DNA from 3 places in the Pseudarthrobacter sp. MOO13 genome. Region 1 is predicted to be linked to each of the others. Evidence: riboswitches for the same ligand, from Rfam matches in the RefSeq annotation. Region 1 holds a riboswitch; each other region holds the start of a gene.
What was found. A riboswitch is a leader RNA that binds a small molecule or an ion and turns the genes downstream of it on or off. The one in region 1 is predicted to bind S-adenosylmethionine.
Positions count from the first base shown of each region.

Region 2: another riboswitch for S-adenosylmethionine. It lies ahead of AC4EEO_RS06435 (aminotransferase class V-fold PLP-dependent enzyme); the one in region 1 lies ahead of metX (homoserine O-acetyltransferase MetX).
Region 3: another riboswitch for S-adenosylmethionine. It lies ahead of AC4EEO_RS16225 (cobalamin-independent methionine synthase II family protein); the one in region 1 lies ahead of metX (homoserine O-acetyltransferase MetX).

Region 1 is NZ_CM177848.1:2,706,904-2,714,806, reverse strand. Features, by position in the region: gene AC4EEO_RS12545 (bifunctional o-acetylhomoserine/o-acetylserine sulfhydrylase) at 1-1,132, shown strand, start outside; SAM riboswitch class IV at 1,232-1,347, shown strand; gene metX (homoserine O-acetyltransferase MetX) at 1,360-2,475, shown strand; gene AC4EEO_RS12535 (alcohol dehydrogenase catalytic domain-containing protein) at 2,593-3,729, shown strand; gene AC4EEO_RS12530 (hypothetical protein) at 3,750-4,340, opposite strand; gene AC4EEO_RS12525 (SGNH/GDSL hydrolase family protein) at 4,390-5,259, opposite strand; gene AC4EEO_RS12520 (alpha/beta hydrolase) at 5,337-5,987, shown strand; gene AC4EEO_RS12515 (RNA-binding S4 domain-containing protein) at 6,019-6,252, opposite strand; gene AC4EEO_RS12510 (DMT family transporter) at 6,285-7,280, shown strand; gene AC4EEO_RS12505 (glycine--tRNA ligase) at 7,408-7,903, shown strand, end outside.
Region 2 is NZ_CM177848.1:1,369,442-1,377,344, reverse strand. Features, by position in the region: gene aroA (3-phosphoshikimate 1-carboxyvinyltransferase) at 1-456, shown strand, start outside; gene rsgA (ribosome small subunit-dependent GTPase A) at 440-1,555, shown strand; gene hisN (histidinol-phosphatase) at 1,600-2,424, shown strand; SAM riboswitch class IV at 2,566-2,679, shown strand; gene AC4EEO_RS06435 (aminotransferase class V-fold PLP-dependent enzyme) at 2,717-4,135, shown strand; gene AC4EEO_RS06430 (class I SAM-dependent methyltransferase) at 4,228-4,986, shown strand; gene AC4EEO_RS06425 (metal-dependent transcriptional regulator) at 5,059-5,763, shown strand; gene AC4EEO_RS06420 (hypothetical protein) at 5,844-6,221, shown strand; gene AC4EEO_RS06415 (S1C family serine protease) at 6,249-7,232, opposite strand; gene AC4EEO_RS06410 (pyridoxamine 5'-phosphate oxidase family protein) at 7,447-7,903, shown strand, end outside.
Region 3 is NZ_CM177848.1:3,564,333-3,572,235, reverse strand. Features, by position in the region: gene AC4EEO_RS16260 (hypothetical protein) at 1-223, shown strand, start outside; gene AC4EEO_RS16255 (alpha/beta fold hydrolase) at 294-1,334, shown strand; gene AC4EEO_RS16250 (HAD-IIA family hydrolase) at 1,331-2,173, opposite strand; gene AC4EEO_RS16245 (TrmH family RNA methyltransferase) at 2,232-2,888, shown strand; gene fbaA (class II fructose-bisphosphate aldolase) at 3,011-4,030, shown strand; gene AC4EEO_RS16235 (DUF3151 domain-containing protein) at 4,031-4,450, shown strand; gene AC4EEO_RS16230 (uracil-DNA glycosylase family protein) at 4,533-5,165, opposite strand; gene AC4EEO_RS16225 (cobalamin-independent methionine synthase II family protein) at 5,377-6,585, opposite strand; SAM riboswitch class I at 6,598-6,702, opposite strand; gene AC4EEO_RS16220 (M14 family zinc carboxypeptidase) at 6,924-7,903, shown strand, end outside.

The DNA.
Region 1 (7,903 bases):
CGCGGTGGAGCAGCGGATCGCCAGCCTCGAAGGTGGCCTGGCCGCTTTGCTGCTGAGCTCGGGGCAGGCCGCGGAGACCTTCGCCGTCCTGAATATCGCCGAGGCCGGGGACCACATCGTGGCCAGCCCCAGCCTGTACGGCGGCACCTACAACCTGTTCGCCCACACCCTGAAGAAGTTCGGCATCGCGGTCACCTTCGTGGAAGATCCGGACAACCTGGATCAGTGGCGGAATGCCGTTCAGCCCAACACCAAACTGTTCTTTGGCGAGGTGGTATCCAACCCGCGCCAGGACGTCCTGGACATCGAAGGCATCTCCCAGGTGGCCCACGACGCCGGCGTTCCCCTGATCGTGGACAACACCCTGTCCACGCCCTACCTGATCCGGCCGCTGGAGTGGGGTGCGGACATCGTGATCCACTCCGCCACCAAGTACCTGGGCGGTCATGGCTCGGCGATTGCCGGCGTCATCGTCGACTCCGGCAAGTTCGATTTCGGCAAGGACCCCGGCCGGTTCCCCGGTTTCAACACCCCGGATCCCACCTACAACGGGCTGGTCTACGCCCGGGACCTTGGCGAGGGCGGCGCACTGGGCGCCAACCTTTCCTACATCCTCAAAGCCCGTGTCCAGTTGCTGCGCGACCTTGGCTCGGCGGTTTCGCCCTTCAACGCCTTCCTGATTTCGCAGGGCCTGGAAACGCTGAGCCTGCGGGTGGAACGGCACGTTTCCAACGCCACGGAGGTGGCGCGCTGGCTGGAGGGAAGGGACGACGTCGAATCGGTCGCCTACGCGGGGCTGCCGTCCAGCCCCTGGTACGAACGGGGCCGCAAGTACGGGCCCAAGGGGACCGGCGCCGTCGTCGCTTTCAACCTGGCCGGGGGCGCGGAGGCGGGCAAGCGCTTCGTCGACGCCCTGGAACTGCACTCGCACGTCGCCAACATCGGCGACGTCCGTTCGCTTGTCATCCACCCGGCGTCGACCACCCACAGCCAGCTCTCGCCCGAGCAGCAGGTGGTGGCCGGCGTCAATCCGGGGCTGGTCCGCTTGTCGGTTGGCTTGGAGCACATCGACGACATCCTGGCCGACCTGGAGGCCGGTTTCCGCGCGGCCAAGGGCGGCGCCGACGCCTGACCGCCGGCACGCCGGGGCGCTGCCGGCCGGCAGCGCCGGGAAGTCACAACCAGTCACACTCTTGGCCTGGACCGGGGGGTGTTTCGTACACTCGAACCAGGTCATGAGTGCCAGTGACAGCCCCGGCTTGCTGGCCGGCAACCCTCCTTCCGCGGTGGGGTGCCCCGGGTGAAGACCTGGCCTGCCGGTCAAATGACGGCAGGCAAGCGCGTAGAAGAGGTCTTGCCATGACGGTTACCGTCGCCCGTACCACCATTCCCGAACACGGAGTTGTCCGCTACGCCTCCATCGGAGGACTCGAGCTCGAGGGCGGCGGCTACCTGCCGGATGTCACCCTGGCGTACGAGACCTGGGGCACGCTGAACGCGGACGGCAGCAACGCCATCCTGATCGAGCACGCCCTGACGGGCAGCACCCACGTGACCCGGGGCGACACCGACGAAGAGGGCTGGTGGGAACAGCTGGCCGGTCCTGGGGCGCCCGTCGATACGGACAGGTTCTTCGTGGTGTCCGTCAACATTGTGGGCGGCTGCTACGGGTCCACGGGCCCGTCGTCGGCCGCCCCCGACGGAGCACCCTGGGGCTCACGCTTCCCCCTGGTCACCCTGCGGGACAGCACTGTTGCCGAGGCCCGGCTGGCGGACCAGCTGGGCATCGGGAGCTGGTACGCCGTCCTTGGGGGTTCCATGGGGGGTGCCCGCGCCCTGGAGTGGGCGGTGACCTACCCTGACCGGGTGCAGCGCTGCGCCGTCATCTCGGTCGGCGCTGCCAGCACGGCTGAACAGATCGCTTTCGCCCAGGCCCAGACCCTGGCCATCCGCCAGGATCCGAACTTCAACGGCGGCGACTACTACGGCGGACCGTGTCCGGAAGACGGACTGGCCCTGGCACGGCGGATCGCCCACATCACGTACCGGTCCGCCGCGGAACTGGAAGGGCGCTTCGGCCGGGAACCCCAGGCCCCCGAGTCGCCCCTGCACGGCGGACTGCTGGCAAACCGCGGACGCTACCAGGTGGAAAGCTATCTGGACCACCAGGGCAGGAAGCTCGTCCGCCGGTTCGACGCCAACAGCTACATCGCCCTCACCGAGGCATTGATGAGCCACGATGTCTGCCGTGGCCGCGGGCCGCTGGCCGAGACCCTGGCCTCCGCCACCGCCCGGTTCTTCGTTGCCGCCGTGGACTCCGACCGGCTCTACTTCCCGTCCCAGTCCCGCGAATTGGCCCAGGCCCTGCCGGGTGAGGTTGACGTGCATATGATCTCGGCACCGATAGGCCATGACGGCTTCCTGACCGAGATCGGACAGCTGGGGAACCAGCTCCGGACGACGTTCCTGGCCTAGCTGCGCCCGTCCCGGCAGCGGCCGGCTGCCCTGCGGTGCTTCCGGTGCACGCTGCCGGTGGACGCCGCGGTGCCACAGTGCGGCAGGCCCGGGGTGGAAGTACGGCATGATCGTGTCATGAAAGCCGCCGTCCTGTATTCGACCGTTCCCGCCGCCGGACAGGCATCGGGAAACCCCACCTACGCTGACGCGAAACCGTTGGTCGTTCAGGAGCTGGACCAAGCACAGCCGCGCGCCGGTGAGCTTGGGGTTGCCATCACCTATTCGAGCCTGTGCCATTCGGACCTGTCCGTGGTGGACGGCTCCAGGGTCCGGCCGCTTCCGATGGCATTGGGCCACGAAGCGGTGGGACGGGTGGTGTCCGTGGGCGACGGGGTAGCCGATGTGTCCGTGGGAGACCACGTGGTGCTCGTTTTCGTGCCCAGTTGCGGCCATTGCCGGGCCTGCCGGGCCGGGAGGCCCGCGCTTTGCCACCGCGCTGCGGAGGTCAACGGCTCCGGTGACCTGCTGCATGGGCCGGCCTTGCTGCGCACGCCGGCGGGGGAGCGCATCAACCACCATTTGGGCGTCTCGGCGTTTGCGGATTACGCCGTGGTGGCGCGGGAGTCGGTGGTGGTGATTGACGACGACGTCCCGGACACCGTCGCGGCGATGTTTGGTTGCGCCGTGCTCACCGGAATGGGGGCCGTGCTCAATACGGCAGGCGTCAGTCCGGGACAGTCCGTGGCTGTCTTCGGCATCGGCGCAGTAGGCTTATCGGCCGTCATGGCGGCCCGCCTCGCCGGGGCCGCCGGAGTGATAGCCATCGATCCGAATCCGGGCAAGCACCCATTGGCCCTGGACGCCGGTGCCACGGCGGTGGGAACGCCTGCGGATGCGGCCCGTCTTGTGGCCGAGGCTGCCGGTGACGGGGTGGATGTGGCCGTCGAAGCAGTCGGCTCGGCCGGCGTGATCGCAACGTGCCTTGATCTGGTGACGCGGGGCGGCGCGGTTGTCTCTGTGGGACTGCCCCATCCGTCTGCTGAACTGTCCGTTCCGGCACTGCAGTTCGCAGGCGCGGGCAAACGGCTCCTCGGCTCCTACATGGGCGACGCGGTTCCCCGCCGAGACATCCCGGCGTACCTGGGCTACTGGCGGGAAGGCAGGCTTCCGGTGGAACTGCTGCACACCGATACCCGTCCGCTGGCCGACATCAATGAAGGCCTGGATGCGCTGGCATCCGGGCAAGTGGTCAGGCGGCTCTTCCGGGCTTGAGGCGTGGCGGCGGCTGGGGCTCAGCCGTTCATGATGTCGCTGCGGCGCTTCATGTAGTCCTCCATGGACATTTCGCCGTTGCTGTACTGCTGGTCCAGTTCTGCGAGCTTCCGGGCACGGAATCCTTGGGGCGCTCCCGGCGGGGGAACGGCCGGGCCTGGAGGCGGGCCGGCCGGCGTGTGGCCGGTACCCTGCTGCTGGCCGGGGAACTGCTGGCCCATACCCTGTTGACCCGGGAACTGCTGGCCCGGGAACTGCTGGAACGGCGGCTCCTGGGGCGCGCCGTAGCGGGGGTCCGGCATGGGGGGCTGCCCGTACTGGTAGGGCTGTGGCTGTGATTCATTGGCCGGGCGGGGCTGGCGGAAGCCGCCGGAGTAGTAGTCCTGCTGGGTGTAGCCGTCGCGGGGCTGGTTGCTCTGCGGCCCCGCGGACCCGGGAAACTGGCCGGACCCGGGGAACCCGCCCGGCCCGTACTGTCCCGGAAACTGGCCAGGGTACTGGCCCGGCAAGCCTTGGTCCCGGTCCCGCCGTGCCATGGACCGCCGGTACATCCGCATGGCTATGGGGACAACGAAGGACAGGATGATGATCCACAAAAACAAGCTGCTCACGGTGCCGCGCCTCTCGAAGGTTGTCCCTCCAGCGTAACCCCGTGCGGTCCTACCGGCGGCTGGGTTCCGAGGTTCCCAGCGGACCCTCGCCGGACCCCAACGGAACGCCCGGGCCAAAGACGGGACCCGGCGTCGGCCGTTTCGCCGTGACGCCGTCACCGGAGGACTGGTGCCGGAGCCGGCGCAGTACCCAGGGCACGAAGTATTCGCGCGCCCACACCAAGTCCCCGGTCCTTGCCTCGCGCCAGGTCCGGGGCGGCAGATCCTTGGGCTGGAGGGGTTCCAGCGAATGTTCAACGTTAAGCGAGTCCAGCACCATGGCCGCGATGGTGTGGTGCCCCAACGGGGAGAAGTGCAGCCTGTCCTGGTCCCACATCTGCGGATCGCTCAGTTGCCGGAGGGACCACATGTCGGCGATGACGGCGTCGTGCCGGGCCGCGACAGTCCGCAGGTTCTCGTTGTAAATGGCCACCTTGCTCCGGATCCTGCCCAGGACCGAGGAGCCGGTGTCCGGACCGTTGAACAGGACCACGGTGGCGCCGCCCATGGACAGGATCTGGACCACGGAATCGAGCTTTTCGGCCAGTGCGTCGGGGTCGCCGCCCGGGCGGATGAGGTCGTTGCCGCCTGCTGACAAGGTGACCAGGTCCGGCTTCAGGGCCAGGGCCGGGGCCAGCTGCTGGTCCACGATCTGCTGCAGGAGCCGGCCCCTGACGGCGAGGTTGGCGTAGGCGAAGTCCGGCTTGGTGCGGCCCAGTTCTTCGGCCACCCGGTCGGCCCAGCCGCGGTGCCCTCCGGGGCTTGAGGGCTCGGGGTCGCCGATGCCCTCGGTAAAGGAATCGCCCATCGCCACGTACCGGCTCCAGGGGTGGGAACCGGGGTGCACGGACGGGGTCTGGATGGCACTTGCGTCAGTCACTGTCCTATCCTGCCTTCCGCTTCAATGGCTACGCCAACGTAGGTTGTTACTTTCGGGTAACTGTAAGAATGGAAACCATGACTGACGCCGAAGTATTTCCCGCTCCCGTTGTCCTGTGGTCCCACCCCGAAGAGCAGCGTGCCGGCAAACCGCTGCTGGTGCTGCTCCATGGCTACGGCGCCAACGAACAGGACCTGTTCAGCCTTGCCGGGATGCTTCCGGGGGACTTTGCGGTGGCATCCGTCCGGGCGCCGATCGCCATGGGCCCGGGCTTCACCTGGTTCCCGTTGACGGCGTCCATCGACTACTCCCTGGACCGGGTCAAGGCGGCGTCGGCCTACGTCCAGGAATGGATCGACACCATCAGGGAAGGCCACCCCTCCGTTTCCCTGTTGGGCTTCTCCATGGGCATGGCCATGGCCACCACCCTCCTGCGGCAGCGTCCCACGGACTTCGCTGCCGTCGTCGGGCTCTCGGGCTTCGTGGTGGACGCCGCCGGCGACCCCACCTTCAAGGATGCAGAACTGGACGGAACCATCCCCATGTTCTGGGGCCGGGACCAGCAGGACCCGGTGATCACCCAGGACAAGATCGAGTTCACCATGGGGTGGGTGCGCAAGCACGTCAAGCTCACCAAGGTGCTCTACACGGGCATGTGGCACGGCATCAACCAGCAGGAGATCGGCCACGTGGGGGAGTTCCTCACCCACGAGGTGCTCAACAAGTAGGCGTACGACGACGGCGCCGCGGCCGTGGCGGTCAGCCCGCCTCCGGCGCGACCACCTTCACGGTGTGCCCGTTCACGGTGACGGTGTCGCCGTGGTGCAGCTGGCGGCCGCGGCGGTCGTCGATTTCGCCGTTGACTTTCACCAGCCCGTTCTTGATGAGCTCCGTTGCCTCCACGCCGTCCTCCACGAGGTTGGCAAGCTTCAACAGCTGGCCCAGCCGGATCATGCTGTCGCGGATAGGGACGTCGTCAATGGGGTTGCTCATACAGCAATAATGCCTGAACTAAGGTGGATCCAATGACCTCCCCTCCACGCCTGCCCGTCCTCGCAGGCCTGCCCCTGGCGGTGGGCGCCGGCCTGGCCATCCCCGTCCAAGGCCGCATCAACGGAGCCCTCGGCGCCCGCCTCAACGACGGAATCGCCGCAGCCGTGGTCAGTTTCAGCACCGGCCTGCTGGTGATGATCCTGATCTCGCTGGTCCTGCCGCGGGGCCGGGCCGGGCTGGCGGCCATCCTCCCGGCCGTCCGTACCCGGGCTTTTCCCCGCATCTACGTGCTGGCCGGCGCCATCGGCGCGCTGTTCGTCTTCGCCCAGTCCTTTACCGTGGGCCTCCTCGGGGTGGCCCTCTTCACCGTCGCCACCGTCACGGGACAGACCGTGAGCGGGCTGCTGGTGGACCGGCTGGGGATCGGCCCGGCCGGGAAGAAGTCCGTCACGGGAATCCGCATCATCGGTTGCGTCCTGACCATCGCGGCCGTCGCCTGGGCAGTGTCGCCGCGGTTCGGCGGGGGAGGTGCCGATACCGGCGCCGACCCGGCTGCGTTGCTCGTTCCGCTGCTCCTGCCGGTGGCCGCAGGCTTCCTGATGAGCTTCCAGCAGGCCATGAACGGCACCGCCACCGTCCACTACGGCACCCCCATCGCCGCCACCCTGGTCAACTTCGTGGCCGGCACCATCGTGCTGTGGGCGGCGTTCGCCGTGAAGCTCGCGGTGGCCGGGCCGGGCAACCCGTTGCCCGCCGACTGGTGGTACTACCTGGGCGGTCCCATGGGTTGCGTGTTCATCGGCCTGGGTGCCCTGCTGGTCCGCAGCCTCGGCGTCCTGGTCACCGGGCTCGGCATGATCGCGGGCCAACTCCTGGGGTCCCTGGCACTGGACCTGGTGCTGCCCGCGCCTGGCACCGTCGTCGCCCCTGCCACGGTCCTTGGGACCCTGCTCACCCTCGGCGCCATCATCCTGGCAACCTTGCCCTGGCCGCGGGGCGCGCTCCGGGGGCGCCGGCCGGTAGGCTAGTACACGCAGCTTTTGACGCATCTTCCCCCATCCGCCCACCCGGTGCCCGGTGTGCCCTGCACGCCGCAGCCGGGGTTTGCACACCGCGGACCGCACCCAGCGGCCCTGTAGAAATTGGAGTTACCCCATGGCAGCAAAATCCGTCCTCGACCAGGTCATTTCCCTCTCCAAGCGGAGGGGCTTCGTGTTCCAGGCCGGTGAGATCTACGGAGGTTCGCGTTCTGCCTGGGACTACGGCCCTTTGGGCGCTGAGCTGAAGGAAAACATCAAGCGCCAGTGGTGGCAGTCCATGGTCCGCGGCCGCGAGGACGTGGTGGGCCTTGACTCCTCCGTGATCCTGCCCCGCCAGGTGTGGGAGGCCTCCGGCCACGTCGAGGTCTTTTCCGACCCCCTGGTGGAATGCCTCTCCTGCCACAAGCGGTACCGCGCCGACCACCTCGAGGAAGAGTACGAGGAGAAGAAGGGCCGCCCGGCGGAAAATGGCCTGAAGGACATTGCCTGCGCCAACTGCGGCACCCGCGGCCAGTGGACCGAGCCGCAGGAGTTCTCCGGCCTGCTCAAGACCTACCTGGGCCCGGTCGCCAGCGAGGAGGGCCTGCACTACCTGCGCCCCGAAACCGCCC
Region 2 (7,903 bases), 1.3 Mb from region 1:
AGCGGCGTCCTGACCGTCACCGGCGGTCCGGAAATCAAGGGTGGGGACTTCGCGGACACCAGCGAACTCGCCCCCACCGTCGCCGCGCTGTGCGCCTTGGCCTCGGAGCCCTCCCGGCTCACCGGGATCGCGCACCTGCGAGGACACGAAACCGACAGGCTGGCTGCCCTGGTGGCAGAGATCAACCGGCTCGGCGGAGACGCCGAGGAAACTCCGGACGGACTGCTCATCCGCCCCGCCCGGCTGCACGCCGGCGTCGTGCACAGCTACGCGGACCACCGGATGGCCACGGCCGGGGCGATCCTGGGACTGGCGGTACCGGGCGTCCAGGTGGAGGATATTGCCACCACAGCCAAGACCATGCCCGACTTCCCACAGCTGTGGGCAGGCATGCTGGCCCAGGAGGGCACGTCCGCTGCCGGACCGGAAGGGCGCGGCAGTGGCGCGGAGCACTGATTCCTGGGACGAATCGGACGTCAGGATCCGCCCGAGCAAGAAAGGCTCCAGGCCACGCACCAAAGACCGCCCCAGCCACGATGACGCCGTAACCGGCCGGATCATCACGGTGGACCGTGGGCGGTACACCGCGGTGGTGGGTGAGGACTCGGACAATGAGCGGGTGGTCATCGCTGCGCGGGCCCGCGAGCTTCGCCGCAATCCCGTGGTGGCCGGCGACTTCGTCTCCCTGGTGGGGGATGTCTCCGGAGCCCCGGACACGCTGGCCCGGCTGGTGAAAATTCAGGACCGCCGCACCCTGCTTCGCCGCAGTGCCGACGATACCGACCCCGTGGAGCGCGCCGTGGTGGCCAACGCGGACCAGCTGGTCATCGTCGTGGCGGCCGCCAACCCCGAGCCCCGCACAGGCTTCATTGACCGCGCCCTGGTGGCGGCCTACGACGCCGGGATCGCGCCGATCCTGCTGGTGACCAAGGCCGACGTCAAGGATCCCGCCGAGCTCCTCTCCAATTACACGCACCTGGACTTCCCCGTCATCATCAGCAAGACCGCCGACGCACAGGCCTCCGGGATCGACGCGCGGTCCGACGACGGCCTCTCCGCCCGGCTGGACAGCGCTGCGGTGGCCGCCCTCCGCGCACACCTCGACGGCACCGTCACCGTGATGCTGGGGCATTCCGGGGTGGGCAAATCCACTATGGTGAACGCACTCACGGGCGCCGAGCGCGCCACCGGCGGCGTCAACGCCGTCACCGGGCGCGGCCGGCACACGTCGTCGTCGGCGCTGGCACTTCGGCTCGCGGACGCGCCGCCCGGCAGCTGGATCATCGACACCCCGGGGATCCGGTCCTTTGGCCTGGCGCACGTGGACCCGGACAGGATCCTGCGCTCGTTCCCGGATCTCTCCCCGGGCATCGAAAACTGCGAGCGGGGCTGCAAGCACACGGCAACGGCGGTCAACTGCGGGCTGGACGAGTGGGTGGACGGCGGACACGCCGGCCCTACCGGCGCCGCCCGCCTGGCGTCCCTGCGGCGGCTGCTCGGCGCCGATCCAAGGATGGAAGCACAGGAAACGAAGGAGCTTGGCAGCGTCAACTGACGCGTTCTCCCGGCAGAAACGCCCGCAGACGGTAGTTTGGAACCATGATCCAACCCGCTTCGAGTTACAACGATGACCTGCGCCTGGCCCACGTCCTGGCCGACTCCGTGGACGACCAGACGATGAGCCGGTTCAAGGCCCTGGACCTCCACGTCGAGACCAAGCCGGACCTGACGCCGGTCACCGACGCCGACAAGGCGGCCGAGGAGGCCATCCGAGGCCAACTCTCCCGCTCCCGGCCCCGCGATGCCGTTCTGGGTGAGGAATTCGGCAGCACCGGCCACGGCTCGCGGCGCTGGATCATCGATCCCATCGACGGGACCAAGAACTTCGTCCGCGGCGTCCCGGTCTGGGCCACGCTGATCGCCCTGGTGGACGAGGGCGAGCCGGTGGTGGGCGTCGTCAGCGCTCCGGCACTGGGCAAGCGCTGGTGGGCTGCCAAAGGCATGGGCGCGTACATGGGCAGGTCCCTGGCCGCCGCCACCCGGCTTCGGGTTTCCAACGTCTCAAACCTGGCCGACGCCTCCCTCTCCTATTCCAGCCTGGGCGGCTGGAAGGAACGCGGAAACCTTGACGACTTCCTCGGCCTGACGGAAGACGTGTGGCGGACCCGGGCGTACGGAGACTTCTGGTCCTACTGCATGGTGGCGGAAGGCTCGGTGGATATCGCCTGCGAACCCGAACTGAACCTGTACGACATGGCTGCCCTGGTACCGATCGTGGTGGAGGCCGGCGGCCGCTTCACGTCCCTCGAAGGCGAGGATGGCCCGTTCGGCGGCAATGCCCTGGCCACGAACTCGATCCTGCATTCAGAGGTGCTGCACCGGCTGAACCCGGACCTCGACGACCTGCTCCAGCAGTCGCCCTAGCGGCACAATAATCGAACAATACGACGCCGGACGCCTCCTTGAGGGGGCGTCCGCGGCCGTTTCTTCGGCAGGGCGTAACAAAAGCCTTAACAATTGCCGCGGCTTTAGTCCTGCCCATTCCATGTTCTACGCTTTTATCCAGGTCACGAGTGCCAGCGCAAAACCCCGGTTTGCTGGCCGGCAACCCTCCATTCGCGGTGGGGTGCCCCGGGTGACGACCAGGCCGGTCCGGAGCGGATACGGCAAGCGCGGATTCCACTGTGCCGGAGTCCTGTATCCAAGTGAGGTCTCTGTGACAACTGCCACCGTCTCCCCCCTTTCCGCCACCGCCAACGCCGCCGCGGCGGATCCGCGACAGGCCGTCGCCGGCCGGCCCCTCGCCGCGGTCACCGGCGCCGAGATCCAGGCGCCGCTGATCTCCGGCGGCCACGTCCGCTACGCAAACCTCGACTACGGCGCCTCCGCACCGGCGCTGTCAGTGGTGTCCGCGTACCTGAACGAGATCCTCCCGTACTACGCGAGTGTCCACCGGGGCGCCGGCTACGCATCCCAGATCAGCACCTCAGTGTACGAAAACGCACGCAACATTGTCCGCGACTTCGTGGGAGGGCGCCCCGGCGATTCGGTCATCTTCACCCGCAACACCACCGACTCCCTGAACCTGCTGGCCGGCTGCCTGCCGCTGGCGGACGGCCGCCCCGCCGGAGATGTCCTTTACCTGGACATCGAACACCACGCCAACCTCCTGCCCTGGCAGGGCGTCCCGCACCGCAGCATTGTCGCCGCGGATACCATCAGCGGCACTTTGGAGGCAGTCCGCACCGAACTTGAGCAGGGCGGGGTCAGCCTGCTGGCCGTCACCGGCGCTTCCAACGTCACCGGCGAGATCCTCCCCATCCGGGCCTTGGCCGCGCTGGCGCACCAGTACGGCGCACGGATCGTGGTGGACGCCGCCCAGCTTGCGCCGCATCGCCGGGTGGACATCAGCACGGACGACGTCGACTACCTTGCGTTCTCCGGGCACAAGCTCTACGCGCCGTTCGGCGCAGGCGTCCTGGTGGGACGTGCTGACTGGCTGGACGCCGGTGTCCCGCACCTGGCCGGGGGCGGTGCCGTCAAGGAAGCAAGGCTCGACGGCGTCAGCTGGGCCACCGGCCCGGCCCGCCATGAGGGGGGATCGCCCAACGTCCTGGGAGCCGCCACGCTGGCCCGCGCCACCCAGGTGATCGCGGAACTGGACCAGGAACGCTGGCACGCCCACGAGTCCGCCATCCGCTCCTTCCTGGTGGAGGGCCTCCAGGGCATCGATGGCGTCACCGTCCACCAGATCTTCAAGGACACCAATCCGGAAACGGACACCATCGGCGTGGTCAATTTCTCGGTTGCAGGCTACGACGCCGGGCTGGTGGCCGCCTACCTCTCGGCGGAGCACGGCGTGGGCCTGCGGGACGGACGCTTCTGCGCCCACCCACTGCTGAAACGCCTGGGCCTGCCCAACGGATCACTCCGGGCGAGCTTCGGCGTCGGATCCCGGCTGGAGGATGCCGAACGCCTTCTTGCCGGCATCCGCGCACTGCGCAGCAACGGGCTGGGCTGGGACTACGTGGTTGACGCAGGCCGTTGGGTGCCCGCCAACGACTCCCGCACCTACCCGCACTGGGCACCCAACACCCCGGGCACGGCCGGTGCGGCCCCCTGTATCGACGACTAGGGCACCTCCCGCTCCTGCTCCCCCAGCACATGTCCAAAGGGGGTGCGGTAAATTCGAGGGGCATCAACAGTCGGAATTGAAGGAGTCCACGCGTGGTTCGGGGTGGCCCCAAGCTTGATCACGGGCGCCGGCGGGAACTTGGCGGCAGTTTCCGCGACGGCGGACGGCACTACCAGCGCGTCAGGCCGGGCTACCCCGTGGAATCAGCCCGGTGGCTGGTCCCGGCGCAGGCCCGTGACGCACTCGATGTCGGGGCCGGTACCGGGAAGTTTACGGCCCTGCTGCTGGAGCTTGGCCTGGAGGTAACCGCCGTCGACCCTTCCACGGACATGCTCGCCCAACTCGCGGCACACTGCCCTGCTGCCACGGCCGTGGCGGGGACCGCGGAGGCGACGGGGCTGGCCGAAGCCTCCTTCGACGTCGTCACCGTGGCGCAGGCCTGGCACTGGTGCGACGCGCTGCCTGCGAGCACCGAACTTGCCCGCGTCCTGCGCCCGCACGGAACGCTCGGACTCATCTGGAACCAACTGGATACCTCGGTGCCGTGGGTGCACAGGCTCTCCAGGATCATGCACGCCGGCGATGTGTACCGCCCGGGCCACAAGCCGGTGGTGGGGCCCGAATTCACCGGGCTCGAAGGGCATGTCACGCACTGGCAGGACAAGGTGACCACCACGGACCTGATGGAACTCACCAAGTCCCGGAGCTATTACCTGCGCGCCGGCGAGGCAACCAGGGCCAAGGTCCTGGCGAACCTGGACTGGTACCTCCACGACCATCTGGCCTACCCGCCCGACCAGGAACTCGATCTTCCCTACCTCACCTTGGCGTGGCGCGCCGTGAAGGCGTAACGGGATGGGTTTGCCCGACGCCGCAGGCCCCGCGGACCCGGCCACGGCAGGGAACCCGGTAGGCTTGAGCCTGTGAAGACCAGCGCGCCATCCTCCTCCATCGAGGACTACGTCAAGGTCATCTATTCATTCACTGAATGGCAGGACAAGCCCATCACGTCCTCCCAACTGGCGCAGCGGCTCGGGGTTGCGAACTCGTCAGTATCGGAGATGGTCCGCAAGCTCAAGGACCAGGGCCTGGTGGACCACAAACCGTACAGCGCCGTGACCCTGACCGAGGCGGGACTGCGGCTCGCGCTGGCCATGGTGCGGCGCCACCGGCTGATCGAAACCTATCTCGTGGAGCGCCTGGGCTACAGCTGGGATGAAGTGCACGATGAAGCCGAACAGCTGGAGCATGCGGTGTCGGACACCTTCATCGAGCGCGTTGCCGCCAAGCTCGGGGACCCCAGCCGGGATCCGCACGGCGATCCCATTCCCACGGCGGACGGCCAGGTGCTGATGCCACGCGCCCATCTCCTCGCCGAACTGGACGAAGGCCACGCCGGCAGGATCACCCGGATCAGCGACGACAACCCTGAGTTGCTCCGTTACCTTGCCTCGCAGGACATCGAGCTTGACGCCCGCGTGGAAGTGCTGGGGCGGCGGCCGTTTGGCGGCGCGCTGGTGGTGCGGATCGGCGGTGCCCGGGAATACGACCTCGCCGATGAGATCGCCACGGCGTTGTGGGTTTCCAGCGACGCCCCGCATCCCGGCTGCAGCCTTGATCTGTCCTGACCAGCGGATTGCCGGGACAGCCGGCTGCGGGGCTCCGGGGCAGCGTCCCGATTTGGCGGGCTCCCGTATGGTGGATGGTGATGATCAGCAGACGTGACGCCGCAATAGCCCTGGACGTACCCCTCGAAATGGCGCAGCGCCATGGCCTGCCGAAATGGATGCCCGAAGCTGAGCTCCGCGGCATCCTGGACAATCCTCCCCCGTGGCTGGTGCAGTCACGGGCCAACCGGACAGGCAAGCGGCCCGTGTGGGTCCATCTTGAGTGCGCCGTGTGCGGGTATGAGGAAGCGGCCCGCCCAAAGAAGTGGTGGCCGGACTTCACCTATGTGGTGTGCGGGCACCACGCACCGGAAGAGATCCCACCGGTACAGCCCGGTTGCGTCCGTGGCGAGTACGACGGCGTCGGGACGCGTTTCACAGGCATCGCGGACGTAGAAGCGCCGGCAGCGGGGGCATAGCGCTTCCGGACGCACCGCCCCCGGCGCCTACGGCGTCCCGTTGCCCGTCATTTCCTCCGGAACGGCGGTGAGGTGCACTTCGGTGCCGTCCCGCAGGACCTTCAGGTCAAGCGGCTCGCCGATGGCATCGGAAAACAGGAGCCGCTGCAGGCTTTCGGCGTTGCTGACGGGACGGCCTCCCGCCGTCAGCAGGATGTCCCCGGCCGCCAGCCCTGCCTTGTCCGCCGGAGAACCGGGCAGCACCTCCACGACGCGCAGCCCTTCGCGGAGCCCGCTGCGGATCACAGCGCTGGGGTTGAGCTGGATCGGTGTGCTGACAAGGCCAAGGTAGGCACGGCGTACCCTGCCGTCCGACAGCAGCGCGGCGATGATCCTGCGGGTGGTGGCGTTGATCGGTATGGCGAGCCCCAGGCCGGCGCCCGCCACTGCCGTGTTGATGCCGACGATCCTGGAGTGCGTGTCTGCCAGCGCTCCACCGGAGTTACCGGGGTTCAGTGCGGCGTCCGTCTGGATAACGTCCTCGATCACCCTCCGGTTACCCCCGGCCCAGACCGGAATGGCCCGGCCCAAACCACTGACCACGCCCGCGGTGACTGATCCCGCGAGTCCCAGTGGGTTTCCGACGGCCACCACAAGCTGGCCCACGCGCAGACTTTCAGCCGCGCCGAATTCAGCCGGTGGCACCTTGGGCCGCGAACCGTGGACCACTGCAAGATCAGACAGGGGGTCGGCTCCCACCAGTTCCAGTTCCATCCTGCTGCCGTCGCCGAAGACCGCAAATCCGTGCCGGGTGCCTGCCACGACGTGTGAGTTGGTGAGGAGGTATCCGTCCTCGGTGAAGAGCACTGCCGAGCCGGCGCCCACCCTGACCCTGCTGTTCCTCCGGTTAGCGGTCATCTCGATTGCCGCCACGTGCGGCGTAACCGTCGCCGCCACCCGCATGACCGTCTGCGAGTACGAGTCCAGGATGTCGTCGTCATCCGGCGGCATGATTTTCCGCGCCTGCTCCATGGGGTACCTCCAGCCCTCGTGCCGGTTCACCCGGTGCGGTCCCCGGTCCGTTGCCGGCCGTGGCAGGTTTCCATCGGGATCCTTACGCTAGTCAACGACGCAGTGGCAGATTCCAGTCCCGGTGCTGCTACGCCGTCGGTGAACAGCACCGCGGCGTCCGGCATTCCCCTTCCCACCGGTGCGCTGGTGCTGCCCAGGCTTTAGGATCGGTAGCATGACTGGTTCCCCGGCGGGCTCTCCCACGGAAATTTTGGACGCTGATGCGTGCTGGCAGTACCTGAGGTCTTCCTATATCGGCCGGCTGGCGGTCATCAACGGCGAGATTCCGGAAATCTTTCCGGTGAATTTCTCTGTCTCCGGCGACACGCTGTTCTTCCGGACGGCTCCGGGAACCAAGCTTCGTGCCTTGCTGCGCGGGGCGGTGGCAGCGCTGGAGGTTGATGGACTCAATCCATACGCCACGGAGGTGTGGAGCGTGGTTGCAAAGGGCAGGCCGGAACCGTTCGACGAAACGCGCATGAGCCTGCCGGCCATCGACGCCGACCGTGAACCGTGGGAGGCCGGGATCAAGGACCACCTGATCGCCATCTCCCCCACCGAACTCACCGGCCGCCGGTTCGCGGTCACGCCGCCCACCCGGTGGTGGCCGCCTGTGGACTTCGCCGCCGATT
Region 3 (7,903 bases), 860 kb from region 1:
GGTGATTTTCTTCGAAGTACTCTACGGCCGCCCGCTGACGGAGTACTCGGACGAAGAACTGCTCCACGCCAGCGATTCCGTCTTCGCCCTGCTGGATAACCCGCAGGCGTTCGACGGCGCGGACCTGCTGGGCCGCTACAACGACATCGGCCTGGAAATCGCGCGCCGGCAGCAAAAACCCCAGGCTCCGTTCCCCGCCACGGAGGGCCAGGCGGCCAGCTGACCGCCGCGTCGCGGAATGGTTACATACCGGTCCTTGCGGCGTTTACTTCAGGTGTGCTTACGGTAGGGGTGTGCCGTATGAGGGGGAGACAGGTCCGCAACACCGGCGCGGGGTCCCCCAGGCCCGGCTGCTGGCGGAGGCGGCTGCCCTTAAGCGCTTTTCCCGCCGGACGTTCCTCGCCGGTGCCGGGGCCTCCGGGTTGCTCGCTGCGGACATGCTGCTGACCCGTGAAGTGCAATCGCAGCGCCAAACCACAAAGATCCTGCCCGTTGCGGATGATTTCGCCGATGCCTACTACCCGGACGCCTGCTGGTTCCTCTTCCCCGGGTACAAAACCAGCTGGGAAGAGGCCCAGTGGATCCTCAACACCCTCCGCGGCTCGCTGAACAAGCGCGCCCGGCTCGCCGCCGTCGGGTATTCCAACCTGGGCCTGGATGTCACTGACGTGGTCCGCGCGATCTCCGAGTACGTCGCGGTGGAGAAAATCACCAAACTGTTCTTCTACGGGCACAGCTTCGGCGGCATGCTGGCCACCCAGGTGGCCGCCCGGCTCCTTGCCGTGGCAGGCATACAGGTGCAGTTCATCCTGCTGGACTCGAGCCCCTACAGTGCGCATGACGTCCTGGACCAGAGCTGGTTCGACGGCGTGGTGTTCCTGTACGAGCGCGGCTTCAGGTTCCCGTCCACCCTCCGCGGCGGCTACGAACTGGGAGAGCGGATCATCCACAAGGACGAACGGAGCTGGCGCCAGATCCTGGACCAGACGCTCGAACAACTTTCGCCGATCGCCCCCTCCAGCGTGCTCATCCAGACCGAGTCGGCGTACATCTACCACTTCGAGGGCAGCCAGTTCGCGGGCCAGCTTGGAACGGCCAAGATGGCCTATGTCGGCAACCCGAAGGACCAGACCGTCGACTACGAAACGGCCTCGGAGACCTGGGCCGTGGCGTTCAAGGACAACATGGTCTCCAGCGGCCTGCAAACCATCGGGGCCGCGCCGGCCCACGCCAGCCCCGGCTGGAACCCGCAAATCTACCGGCCCCTCCTGACGGAGCTGCTGGATGAATACTTCCCCTTGCCCCGGGGCGGCTCCCGGGTGAGTATCTTCTAGATCTGGTTCTTCAGGTCCGCCACGGAGTTCAGCACCTGGTTGGGCCGGAACGGGTAGGCCGCAATATCGTCCTTGTGCGTGATGCCGCTGAGCACCAGCACCGTGTGCAGGCCCGCCTCCATGCCGGCGATGATGTCCGTGTCCATCCGGTCACCGATCATGGCGGTGGTTTCGGAGTGCGCGTCGATCTGGTTCATGGCAGAACGGAACATCATGGGGTTCGGCTTGCCCACAATGTACGGCTCGCGGCCGGTGGCCTTGGTGATCAGGGCGGCAATGGCGCCGGTAGCGGGCATGGGGCCGTCCTTGGACGGGCCGGTGGCATCCGGGTTGGTGGCGATGAACCGCGCCCCGCCCAGGATCAGCCGGATGGCCATGGTGATGGCCTCGAAGGAGTACGTCCGCGTCTCGCCGAGCACTACGAAGTCCGGATCCTGGTCGGTGAGGATGAAGCCCGCCTCGTGCAGCGCCGTCGTCAGACCCGCCTCGCCGATGGTGTAGGCGCGATTTCCGGATTCCGAGCCGCGCACCTGGTCCTTCAGGAACTGGGCCGTGGCCAGCGCCGAGGTCCAGATATTTTCCTCCGGGATCTCCAAACCGGAGGAGCGCAGGCGGGCAGCGAGGTCGCGCGGGGTGAAGATCGAATTGTTGGTCAGCACCAGGAACCGCTTGGATGTATCCACCCAGCGCTGGATCAACTCGGCAGCGCCCGGAATAGGCTGGTTCTCGTGGACCAGGACGCCGTCCATGTCCGTCAGCCAGCATTCAATTTCCTGGCCGCTGCGGTAAACCGCGGGGTTTCCTGCTGCCTGGACTTCTTCTGCCACGTCTACCTCCACCGGTGATGAATGCTCCAGTGGTCCAGTCTAGTGTTGAAGGGTGAATCAAACGCCCGGGATGACCGACGAACCCAACCACGAGCCCGGGGACGCCGAACCCGCCAAGGCCGAGGTCGGCGTCGGGCCCTGGGAAGGCGAATGGCCGGAAGGCGACCACTGGGACCCTGACCTCCTGGCGGACGGGGACCGGCGCAACGTGCTGGACAAGTACCGCTACTGGAAACACGAGGCGATTGTTGCGGAGCTGGACTCGCGGCGGCACAACTTCCACGTGGCCATCGAAAACTGGCAGCACGACCTCAATATCGGCACGGTGGTGCGCACCGCCAACGCCTTCCTGGCCAAAGAGGTCCACATCATCGGCCGACGGCGGTGGAACCGGCGCGGTGCCATGGTCACCGACCGCTACCAGCACGTACGCCACCACCCCACCGTGGCGGATTTCGTCCAGTGGGCGAACGGGGAGGGGCTCGCCATCATCGGGATCGACATCTTCCCGGACTCCGTCCCGCTGGAGACCTACGAGCTGCCCCGGGACTGCGTGCTGGTGTTCGGACAGGAAGGCCCGGGCCTGACGCCGGAGGTCCACGAGGCAGCCGTCGCCACCCTGTCCATTGAGCAGTTTGGCTCCACCCGGTCCATTAACGCCGCCTCCGCAGCCGCCATCGCCATGCACGCCTGGGTCCGCAGGCACGTCTTCGGCCAGCAGGTCTGAGTATTACCAACCCGTGACCCGAAACACCCGGCCTGCCCGGGAATGGCTAGGATGGTGCCTAGCCGTAAGCGGTCTACTTGAGGGTCATCCACCCACAGACGAAACTCAGCAGAGGAGCCAGCATGCCCATTGCAACCCCAGAGATCTACGCCGAGATGATCGACCGCGCGAAGGCGGGCGGATTCGCCTTCCCCGCCGTCAACGTCACGTCCTCGCAGACGCTGAACGCGGCACTGCGAGGCTTCGCGGAGGCGGAGTCCGACGGCATCGTGCAGGTCTCCACCGGCGGCGCCGCCTACTGGTCCGGCGCGTCCACCAAGGACATGGTTGCCGGCTCCCTGGGTTTCGCAGCTTTCGCCCGCGAAGTTGCCAAGAACTACAACGTCAACATCGCCCTGCACACGGACCACTGCCCCAAGGACAAGCTGGACGGCTTTGTCCTGCCGCTGCTTGAGGCTTCCGAGGCCGAGGTCAAGGCCGGCCGCAATCCGCTCTTCAACTCCCACATGTGGGACGGCTCCGCCGAAACCCTGCAGGAAAACCTGCGCATTGCCCGCGACCTGCTCCAGCGCACGGCTGCCGCCAAGATGATCCTCGAGGTGGAGATCGGCACGGTCGGCGGCGAGGAAGACGGCGTCGAAAACGCCATCAATGACAAGCTTTACACCACGGTCGAGGACGCCCTGGCCACCATCGACGCCCTGGGCGCCGGCGAAAACGGCCGCTACATCACCGCACTGACCTTCGGCAACGTCCACGGCGTGTACAAGCCCGGCGGCGTAAAGCTGCGCCCGGAGATCCTCAAGGACATCCAGGCCCAGGTGGGCGCGAAGATCGGCAAGGACAGCCCGTTCGACCTCGTGTTCCACGGCGGCTCCGGATCCTCGGACCAGGAAATCGCCGACGCCGTCTCCTACGGCGTGATCAAGATGAACATCGACACCGACACCCAGTACGCCTACACCCGCCCGGTGGCCGACCACATGTTCAAGAACTACGACGGCGTCCTGAAGGTTGATGGCGAAGTGGGCAACAAGAAGACCTACGACCCCCGCGTCTGGGGCGCTTCCGCCGAAGCCGGCCTGGCGGCCCGCGTGGTGGAAGCCACCAAGCAGCTCGGTTCGGCCGGAAAGACGTTCTAGATGTCGGATGAGTTCCGCAAGAACCTGATGGGACCTGAGCCCACGCTCCTGCCTGCCGAGACCGAGGTCAATGCGCAGCTGGAAGCCGGGCACGAGGCCCTGGACCTGGTGGAAAAGCACCCCACGTCCTCACTGTTGTGGGCGATCCTGGCTGAGGAAGCGTGGACCGAGGGCCGGACCATCGACTCCTACGCGTACGCCCGAGTGGGCTACCACCGCGGACTGGACGCGCTGCGCCGCAACGGCTGGCGCGGCGTCGGGCCCATCCCGTGGGAGCACGAGCCGAACCGCGGGTTCCTCCGTGCGCTTTACTCGCTGGGCAGGGCTTCGTCGGCTATTGGGGAAGCGGACGAGCCGGAGCGGATCGAGAAGTTCCTGAACGACTCCGATCCCGCGGCGAAGGCAGCCATCGAGGGCTAGATACGACTAATTACGACGACGGCAGGTCACCTTCCCAGCGAAGGTGACCTGCCGTCGTCGGTGGTTGAGCCGCGTCGAAACCCTAGGCCTGGTGGGCGATGCCGGTGCGTGCCATGGCATCGGCGTACGCCGTGTGCATGTCCGCGAGAAACTCCTCCTGGCGGGCCGGTGAACCGGCGAAGGCGCGGCCACTCAGGGAGCGGACCTTGTAGGTCTTGAGGCCGCGGCGCCACAGCAGCGGGACTTCGGTCTTCAGCAGCAGGTTGGCCAGGCGGTTTGCCTCCGTGCCGTGCGCCACGATCACGGAAGCGCGGGGGACCAGGGCGAGGAACTTCAGCAGCGGTTTCAAACCTGCCTGCACCTGGTCCGGGGTGAATTTTCCGTTGGCCTCGCCCGGGACGTGCCACGGGTGGACGTTCCAGGGCATCACGAATTCCGGGCGCAGGCCCAGCTTCCACTGGATGCCCAGCATGCGGGTCGCGGCGTCCTGGTCACCGGCAGTGATGAAACCGGACTGGTCCATCTCGCCAATATTGGAGTACAGGCTGATGATGCGGCATTCCTCAACATCGTGCATGGGGTCCACGTAGGGCACCACGGTTCCGGGCTTCGCTTCCTGCAGGGAATCGCACAGCTCGTTGACAGCGGCAACGCTGGGCTCGTAACGGCGGCTCATGAGCTGTTCGTGGAATGTTTCGGGGGCCAGTGCGGTCATGAAGGGCTGGTTCTCCTGCGGGGATTGATGTTGCGTCCACCGCCGAAAATGGGCGCACGGTGGCGCAGCTCATCAACGGTGGTTAGTTGGGGTGGGCCGATTCCGGGTCGGCCTTTGCCAGTTTACCAAGCCCGGAGAAACGAAACGCCGGTCCAGCGCACCTCATTCATGGCGCAGTGGACCGGCGGTCATTCCCGGAAGGGGCGGATAACTACCAGAGGCGCCCGGTGGCGCGGCGGGCGCCCTCGCCAAGAGCCTCCAGCTTGGCGAATGCGATCTGCGGATGCACCCGGCCGCCCAGGCCGCAGTCGGTGGACGCGATGACGTTCTCGCGTCCCACCAGCTTGGCGAAGCGGACAATCCGGTCCGCCACCAGGTCCGGGTGCTCCACCACATTGGTGGCGTGGGAGACGACGCCGGGGATGATGACTTTGCCCTCAGGAAGGGTGGTGTCCTCCCAGACACGCCATTCGTGCTCGTGGCGGACATTGGCCGCCTCGAAGGAGTACGCGCCCGCGTTGACCTGCAGCACTGAGCCGATGATGTCGGCGAATGGGATGTCCGTAGTGTGCGGACCATGCCAGGAGCCCCAGCAAACGTGCAGCCGGACCTGTTCCTGCGGAAGGTCCCGCAAGGCCCAGTTGGTGGCCTCGACGCGCAGCTGGATGAACTTCAGGTAGTCCTCCAGGGACGGCTCCGGGTTGATCTGGTCCCAGCTCTCGGCCAGGGACGGATCGTCGAGCTGGACCGTCAGGCCGGCGTCGATGATGGCTTTGTATTCCTCGCGCATCGCATCGGCGCAGGCGTAGACGAGCTCCTCATCGTTCTTGTAGTACTCATTGGCGACGCGGGCGCAGGAACCGGGGGAGAGGGACGCCACGAATCCTTCGCTGAGGCCTGCCGCGGCGAGCCCGGTCTTCAGGTTCTTGATGTCCGAGGCCACCAGGTCATGGCCGGTATATGTCAGGGGCCCGGCGATCTTGGGTTGGGACACGCTCTTCCGGTGCGCCAAGATCCCGGAGGAGGGATCGCTGTACGCCTCATTGAACGCCTGCCGGTCCCGCCGGTCGGGGAAGGACGTCAGGACAACGTTTCCGGGGGACGACCGCCGGACTTCGGCTTCAGCCCACCGGTCCACGGTGGTCGGCTCCAGGCCGCCGAGCCGGGCGAAGGAGTAGTTCCACCAGGCCCCGTAGTCCACGGAGTTGGACATCGTATGCCCGTACTCGCCGTCGTTGGGGATATCGATGCCCAGGTCCTTCTGGCGCTGGACCACGCCCACAACGGAGTCTTCCAGGAGCTCCAGGAACGCCGGGGTGATCCCGTCGGATTCCTTTGCGGTGTTGGCTGCGATGAGTTCATCGGTGCGAGGCAGGGACCCGGCGTGGGTGGCGCGAATATGGTCGGTGTTGAGGGGCATGCTGGAATCTTCCTTCCATCGGTCCTGGCAGTAGCACCTTCGGCCGGCAGCTTTCCTGCCGGACCGTGGTTGCTGCGGCGTCATTGAGCCAGGTCTCTCAGCCGCTCCGGATGGTCCACTATTACCTAAATCCATGAACCGCCCGTGGGCAAATGCGGTTCAGAATACGGCGGATCAGTGTTGGGCGGTGGCGCTCCCCGGCAAGAGCCCAACCCGTTCCCAGGTTTTGTCCAGTCTATTGACAGCTTTCGTCAAGCTTGGTTGGCTGTCTGTCACGGGCCGTGATGGGGAACATGGCGGCTGAACGCACCCGATGCACTCGAAAGAGGTAACGCACTGTGACGAAATCTTTGAGGACCCTTGCCGTATCCGGCGCGCTGGCGCTGGCCGTCTTCGCCGGGTCCGCCCCGATGGCCCACGCAGTTGGCGAAGGCCCCAACTACGGCGGCAACGGCCAGATCACCACAAGCAAGCTGGCTACGTACAGTCAGATGGTCTCCTTCCTTAAGGACCAGGACGCCAAGCAACCGGCCATGGAGCTGGAAGTGATCGGCCAGACGGTCAAGGGCCGCGATATCCACCTGGTCAAATACATCTCTGACCCGGCCAAACCCACCATCCTCTACCTGACCCAGCAGCATGGCAACGAACAGCTCACCACCGAGGGCGCCATGGAGTTCATCAAGCACTTGGGCACCGGCAAGTCGTCCGGCATCCTGGACGGCGTCAATATCCTGATCGTGCCCATGCTCAATGCCGATGGCGCCATGGGGGACGTGAATTTTTCCTTGGACGACTACCTCGCCAAAGGCGACCGCCACCTGACGCGTTACAACGCGGAGGGCGTGGACCTGAACCGGGACCACGTGGCCAAGGTCCAGCCGGAGACCCAGGCCCTGCACAGCAACGTGATGCGCAAGTACCGCGTCGATTACATGATCGACCTGCACCACCAGGGCACCCGCGCTGAACGCGACGGCAAGCTGGTGTCCGGGTCAATCCTGTACCCCACCACCCCGAACGCCGATCCCGCCGTCGTCGAGAAATCCAAGCGGCTCGGCGCCGTGGTCTTCAACAACGTGGACTCCACCGGCTGGGGCCACCTGGGCAAGTACCAGGGCGGCAGTGCGGAGACCATCAGCCGCAACGGCATCTCCGTGGAATACGGAATTGCCACCCTGCTTTTCGAGATGCGCGGCATGTCCGACCATTACCTGGACGGCTACGCGCTGGGGCAGCGGAGCAACGGCTACCTGATCAAGCAGACGGTCACCACCCTGACCTCCACCGCCGCGGCGATCGCGGACGGTTCCATTGC